Regions from separate parts of the Mesorhizobium sp. 2RAF45 genome, predicted to be linked through region 2. Evidence: predicted binding sites of a transcription regulator. Region 2 holds the regulator's gene; each other region holds the start of a gene.
What was found. Region 2 encodes LexA, which represses DNA repair genes until DNA is damaged. Its sites were predicted from a motif close to TGTTCNNNNTGTGTTCNG; they were not measured.

Region 1: the regulator LexA is predicted to act here: its motif matches at 913-930, upstream of parE (DNA topoisomerase IV subunit B).
Region 3: the regulator LexA is predicted to act here: its motif matches at 962-979, upstream of AB4Z43_RS01160 (ImuA family protein).

The regions. Positions count from the first base shown of each region.
Region 1 covers NZ_JBFRGG010000001.1:56,223-58,488, reverse strand. The annotation lists gene parE (DNA topoisomerase IV subunit B) at 1-842, opposite strand, end outside; gene cpaB (Flp pilus assembly protein CpaB) at 1,101-2,006, shown strand; gene AB4Z43_RS00250 (type II and III secretion system protein family protein) at 2,064-2,266, shown strand, end outside.
Region 2 covers NZ_JBFRGG010000015.1:33,184-35,449, reverse strand. The annotation lists gene AB4Z43_RS27870 (ComEC/Rec2 family competence protein) at 1-853, shown strand, start outside; gene lexA (transcriptional repressor LexA) at 847-1,584, opposite strand; gene AB4Z43_RS27860 (GntR family transcriptional regulator) at 1,962-2,266, opposite strand, start outside.
Region 3 covers NZ_JBFRGG010000001.1:244,452-246,717, forward strand. The annotation lists gene AB4Z43_RS01155 (Y-family DNA polymerase) at 1-255, opposite strand, end outside; gene AB4Z43_RS01160 (ImuA family protein) at 167-931, opposite strand; gene AB4Z43_RS01165 (hypothetical protein) at 1,109-1,399, shown strand; gene ku (non-homologous end joining protein Ku) at 2,007-2,266, shown strand, end outside.

The DNA.
Region 1 (2,266 bases), on a different contig from region 2:
TCGCCGAGCGATGCCTTGAGATAGTCCTTCAGGCCGCCGGGGAAATGGAACTCCGCCTTGGCCGGGGTCTGGTCCTTTTCCTTGATCAGCGAGGGATCACAGGTCCAGCGGATTTCGACGCCGCCGAACAGATAGGCCTTCGAGCGCGTCATGCGGTAGAGCCGCGCCGGTTCGAAGGCCGCGCCCTTGCCGAAGATCTGCTCGTCGGGATGGAAGCGGATTTTCGTTCCGCGCCGGTTGTGGACCTCGCCAAGCTGCTCCAGGCCGCTTACCGGAATGCCGCGCGAAAAGCGCTGGCGATAAAGCTGGCGGCCACGCGCGACCTCGACCTCGAGATGGTCCGACAGTGCGTTGACCACGGAAACGCCGACGCCGTGCAGGCCGCCGGAGGTTTCATAGACCTTGGAGTCGAATTTGCCGCCCGAATGCAGCGTCGTCATGATGACTTCGAGCGCCGGCTTCTTGAATTTCGGATGCGGATCGACCGGGATGCCGCGGCCATTGTCGGTAACGGTCAGAAACCCGTCGGCCGAAAGCTCGACATCGATGAAGGTGGCATGGCCGGCAACCGCCTCGTCCATCGAATTGTCGATGACCTCGGCGAACAGATGGTGCATCGCCTTGTCGTCGGTGCCGCCAATATACATGCCTGGCCGGCGGCGCACCGGCTCCAAGCCTTCGAGCACCTCAATGTCGGCGGCGCTATAGCCCTCGCTGCCATCCTTGGTCGCGGCTGGGCGCTTGGCTGCTGCCTGCACAAGCGGGTCGGCCGGGCGCGCCGGTGAGCGAACCGGCTGCGGCTGCTTGTCCATATTGCCGAAGAGATCGTTGTTGTCGTCCATGCCTGCCAAAGGGTCCGGTGCTGCGAATCACTCGCCGATACTGCCACGCTTTTCAGCGCCAAGCGACGGAGGTTCCTGTTACGTTCGGGGATTTGACCCGTCTTATCCTAAAACCATTCGATAACCAAGCGGGCGGAAATAGGTCCAATACCACCGTTCTACATTCCTGATTCTTTAACAAAGCGGCCTAGCGTGAGCCCAACATAACAAGAAACGACGGCATCAGGGGTTTTCGGCGTGAGGGGCAAGGCCATAACGATGATCGGTATCGCCGCCGTTTTCGGCGCGATCTCGATCTTTGCCGCGGATTTCTGGGTCAAGAGCCAGGCCAAAGCCGATGCCGAGGAGAAGACGGCGTCGATCGCCGCTCCCGCCCCGCCCAGGATCGAGTTCAAGACCATCGTGGTGGCGAACGCGCCGCTGCGCTACGGCCAGGAACTTGACCGCGCCAAGCTGATCGAAATCCCCTGGCCACAAGATTCCCTGCCGCAAGGTGCCTTTGCCACCATCGACGGATTGCTCGGCGAGGGCAATCGCATCGTGTTGTCGCCGATCGAGGTCAACGAACCGGTGCTGCTGACCAAGCTGTCGGGGCCGAACGGCCGCGCTACGCTCTCCAACATGCTTACGCCCGGAATGCGAGCGGTGACCATCCGCACTGACGAGATCGCCGGCGTCGGCGGCTTCGTCACGCCGGGCGACCGCGTTGATGTCGTGCTGACGCGCGATGCCGGCGAAATCCAGGAGGTCGCCAAGAACGCGCAAGGTGCTGCCGGTTCAACCGTCACCTCCGAGATCGTCGTTGCCGACGCCAAGGTGCTGAGTGTCGGCCAGGGTGCCGACGAGCGCCAGACGACGCCGCAGATCACGAATTCCGTGACCATTGAAGTGACGACCGAAGGCGCGCAGAAAGTGGCGCTTGCCCGCACCGTCGGCACGCTGTCGCTGTCGCTGCGCTCAGCCTCCGAAGGCGGCGACGGCAAGAACGGCGTCACCACCATCTCGTCTTTTGGCGGATCGGTGGCGGCCAAGGCTCAGGCCGCGGCCGGCTCGCTGTTCGATGCGATAACCAAGGAGCCGGAGAAGCCGAAATTCAAGACGGTCATCGTGACGCGCGGCACGAAGGCCGAGGAATATCAGGTTCCTGCGCCGGACCAGAAGTAAAGGCCGGTGGGGACCGGACGGGACAGGGCAATTGTGATGCGTACCCTATATCGAATGATGGATCGATCGCGCTTTGCGCGCGCTCTGGCGATGGCTGCTGCGCTGGTTGCGGGCGGAATGCTCGCCTTGCCCGGCGTGGCCAAGGCGGACAATGACATCGTCTATGTCTCGGCGGCCAAGAATGCGTCGATCAAGGTTGCCAAGGGCAAGCCCAAGACGATCGTGACGAGTGCCGCCTTCTACCAGATCGTCATCGGCGA
Region 2 (2,266 bases):
TGTCATGCCTTTCGCTGTTCTCAGTTCGCTTGCGATGCCCTTTGGTGCCGACGGTCCCTTCCTTTACGTGATGGGCAAGGGCCTGACCGCAATGATCGCCATATCGGCGTGGATATCGGAGCGCTCCCCGGTCGATGCGGTCGGGCTGATTTCGCAGCAATCCGTGCTGCTGGTGACCATCGCCCTGATCATCGCGACGATGGCGACGACCTGGCTGCGGCTCGCGGCAGTGCCATTCGCGCTTGCCGGCCTGCTGACAGTATCGGATACGCGCGCCCCGGATGTGCTGATTTCCGAAGATGCGCGTTTGGTGGCGCTGCCGATCGGCGGTGGAGAACTCGCGGTCAGCCGGGCTCGCCCGAACGAGTTCACCGTCGACAATTGGAAACGCGCGCTGGTGTCCGAAACCATCGTCGTGCCGGAGATGTTCGACAAGGCGGACTGGCAATTCGACATTGCCGATGCCGCCAATCTGCCGCCGGGAGCGCCGTTTTATTGCACGGATGGCGTCTGTCTTGCCCGGCACCCGTCAGGGGCGATCATCGCGCATGTCGAAGACCGCAAGGACACCTGGAAGGCTTGCGGCTTCGCCGATTTGATCGTCGTCAATGACGCAACCGGCTATGATTCCTGCCACAATCCGCTGGTTGTTGTCGTCACCAAACGGCAACTTGCCCGCAAGGGCAGTGCCGCCGTCTTCTTCGACCGCCAATCGGCGACAGGTCCGCCAATCATCAGCTTCGCGGTGGACGGGCCATATCGGCCCTGGCACGAGCAGCGAAAATTTTCGCGCGAGGCGAGGGGGCTGCCGCCCTATCAAAAACCCGAAAAGCCTGCCGTTCCTGCTCAGTAGCGCCGGATCAACCCGACAAGCTTGCCTTGCACCTTGACCCTGTCTGGCCCGAAAATGCGCGTCTCGTAGGCCGGGTTGGCGGCTTCAAGGGCGATCGAGGCGCCCTTGCGGCGGAACCGTTTCAGGGTTGCTTCCTCCTCGTCGACCAACGCCACGACGATCTCGCCCGGGCTCGCCGTGTCGGCGTTGCGGATGATGACCGTGTCGCCGTCGAAGATGCCGGCGTCGATCATCGAGTCGCCCTTGACCTCAAGTGCATAATGCTCGCCACCCATGATCATGTCCGGCGGTACCGAGATCGAATGTGTCTGATGCTGGATGGCATCGATCGGCACACCAGCGGCGATGCGACCCATCACCGGGATCGACACGGCGGAAACCGCATCGTCATTATTGCCGGCCGCGGGCAAGCGCGATGCCGCCGGCTTGATCTGGCGGCCAAGACCACCCTGGCCGAGGCTGCCCTGGATGACGCTTGGCGAGAATTTCTTTGCCGCGTTGAGTCCGGGTGCGATCGAATCCGGCAGCCGCAGCACTTCCAGCGCCCGCGCCCGGTTGGGCAGCCGGCGAATGAAGCCGCGTTCCTCCAGTGCCGTGATCAGGCGATGAATGCCTGACTTGGAGGCAAGATCGAGCGCTTCCTTCATTTCGTCGAAGGAAGGCGGAATGCCGCTTTCCTTGAGCCGTTCATGAATGAACATCAGCAGTTCATGTTGCTTGCGTGTCAGCATGGCGGCCCCCAAGGCATTGAACGACGGGTGTGAATCAGAATCGAAAAACAAACCCAGAACAAACACTATCTGTTCCAGTTGTGTTCCGCAACTGTTTAAAGTTTAATGAATTTGTTAACGCGTCCGAAATTATTTGGCCCCGGCAGCGGGCCGCGCTAGACCGCTTCCGCTCCCCGCAGGTTCATTGAAATCATTTTGGTTAATGGCCTGTGGCCTACCCCTGGATGCGGTTTGGCATCAGGCGTTTGAGAGGCGTCCACAGAGCGGATTTGTACGGTGTATCGATCCATTTCCGGCGGAACGAAACGAAATCAAAATGCCAACGGTCGCGGGTTCAGGCCGGCCATGGCCGCGTGGATATGGACGCCGCGGCAACGTCATCCGGAAACCGCTTTCAGGCTGCCGGCGCGCGCGGTGTAGGTGTTGGCGCCGTTGTCTTCGCTGTGGACATAGACATGCAGCGTGTAGCCGATATGCGCGGTCATCAGCGCCTTTGCCCGCTCGACATTGCGATCGAGCGCCGCTTCCATGATTGCGGTGTGATGCTCGATGGCGATCGCCTCGCGCAGGGCGTCCATAGCCTCGCCATAGCCGTCCTTGAGGCCGGCCGCCGCCCGCAATGTCGGCGCCAGGCCGAGAAACCGATGATGCCGACGCAGTTGATCGGCGATCGTCGAGCGGA
Region 3 (2,266 bases), on a different contig from region 2:
TGCCTCCGCGTCGGCATCGGGTTCGGCATCCATGACCGCCAGCCCCTGGACCAGTGCCTGCGCCTTCGTTGCAGGCATTCCGACCCGCAAGCCGGCTTCCAATGCGGCGCGATCGACCGCGGTCACCAGGCGACGATTGCCGTGCCGCCCCACTGTCACCAACGGCTTATCCGATGGCGGCGAGACGTCGCCCAATTTCCTTCTGAGCCGGTCGGTCGACCAGCTTGGAAGGAAGAGCGAGACGACCCTTGGCATCACAAGCCTCCACTTCGATATCGAGCGTTTCCCCTCCACGGGATCTGATCAATTCAAGTTGCCATCGTGCCCGGCCAACACCCGGAACGGGGAGCGGCCGCGATGGCAAAACAGAAACCCGCCAGCGGCTGACGGAGGCTGTCGGCTGGCCGAAATCGGCAGCTTCGGTCTGGCGGCGCCAGCGGCGGATTGCGATGCCCATCGCTCCCGACGCTTCTGACGCAAGCTGCAAGCGTCGCGAAGCCGTCATCGACAGACGCGCAACCTCTGCAACCACGGCCCCAAGTCCGACATGCCGCAGGCCTTCCTCGAAGCAGGCGAGCAAGGATTTGTCGTCACCGGCCTCGACATAGATCACCCGATCAGGGTGAAGTCCGACCTGTGCGATTGCCGGCGCAAACAGATCCTGGCGCGTCACACACCACAGCACCTTGCCTTGCGTCCTGGCCGCAATGCCTGCAGCAAAAAGCGATGCAGCAGCGCCATCGATTGCACCATTGCCGCCACCGGCCACCTCATGAAGAGCACCAAGCGCCACCCCGCCCCCAGGCAGATGGCTGTCGATGGAAGCGACACCGAAGGGAAGCACCGCTCGTTCGCGCGTGCTTCCTCCTTCGAGACGCGCAATGCGATCTCGGAGATCGGAAATGGCAGCAGTCGGCGTCGATGCACTCATCTGTCCCCTGAACGCGAAATGCTGATGGCATGTTCCTCATTTGTTCTCTTCCTGACAAAGAGTCAATGGGACGTGAGGTCGGCGGGAAGGATCGGATATCGGTCTTCGAGCTTCCCCGTACGTCGTTCTCGGGAACCCAATTTGTGCACGGACATTGCTTGGTGACAGGAGATGTTCATGCCGAAGTTCCGCTTTGAGACCACAGAGTTCGACCAGACCACAACATTCGAGGAAGAGTTGGCGAGTCCCGATTTGGCTAGCCCGCGAGCAATCGAAAAGGCCCACGCGGCGCTTGTTGCGGGTGCTCCCTCCGGTCTCGACCAATCCGGATCGGTCACAAGGGTCTACGACGAAGCCGGCTATCTGGTCGCCACAGTCAACTTTTCAGACTTGGTGCTCGACAGCTCCCAGCAGCAGCCAATCAGCGATCCGCCGACAGAGGAGCCCGGTGTTATGCGGTCGGGCTGACTGCGCTGGCCTTCCAACTTTGAACCAACCGTCACACCGAGTTCGATTTCCAGAGAGTGTCCAATGCCCATTATCACCGGAATCGCTTTTACCTTGCTGATTTTGTTCGTTGTCCTGTTCATGACGCACGCCGCGCGTGACTTGCAGAGCTCCCCGGCGTTCTATCGTTTGAGGCGCCGGCTGCGTTACTAGGTCGTGGAAACGAAGTTCAGAGATTCGATTTAGACTCAAAGGTCGCGGTTCTGCGGGCCGCTGGACGGGTCGAAGACCCCTTCTCGATGTAAACCCTCGGTCGGCCCTCTAAAGAAAGACGGCGTATAAGCCGCAGTCCTGCGCGCGTCCGCAACAGCGGACAATTGTCGCGCGCGGGACGGAGGAAATTCGCCCCCGCCGCGGGCGGTGAACGGGACAGCCGTAGGAGCGTCAGCATAGCGCCGGCCGCAGGACGGGACGCGGGACCGACTGTCCCCGTCCGCGGCGGTCCGCATCTCCCGGTTGGTTTGGCTTTCAAGCTTCTTGCTGATTCAGTCGACTCCGCCGAACCCGCGGCAGAGGGAACGATTTGAAAGAAAACTCGTTTGCCCTGACCCGAAACAGGATAAACGACATGGTCGCGCCACGTGCTGTCTGGAAGGGCTTTTTGAAGGTTGGATCGGTAACTTGCGGGGTGAAGATTATCGGCGCCACCAGCGAGGCATCAAAGATCCATTTCAAGATTCTGAACCGCAAAGACGGCCTCCCCGTCAAAAGTGTCTATGCTGACGAAAAGACAGGAAAGACCGTCGAGAGCGAGGACCAGGTGAAGGGGTTCGAAGTCGAGAAGGATGAGTTCCTTCAAATCGAGCCCGACGACATCAAGGCGCTGAA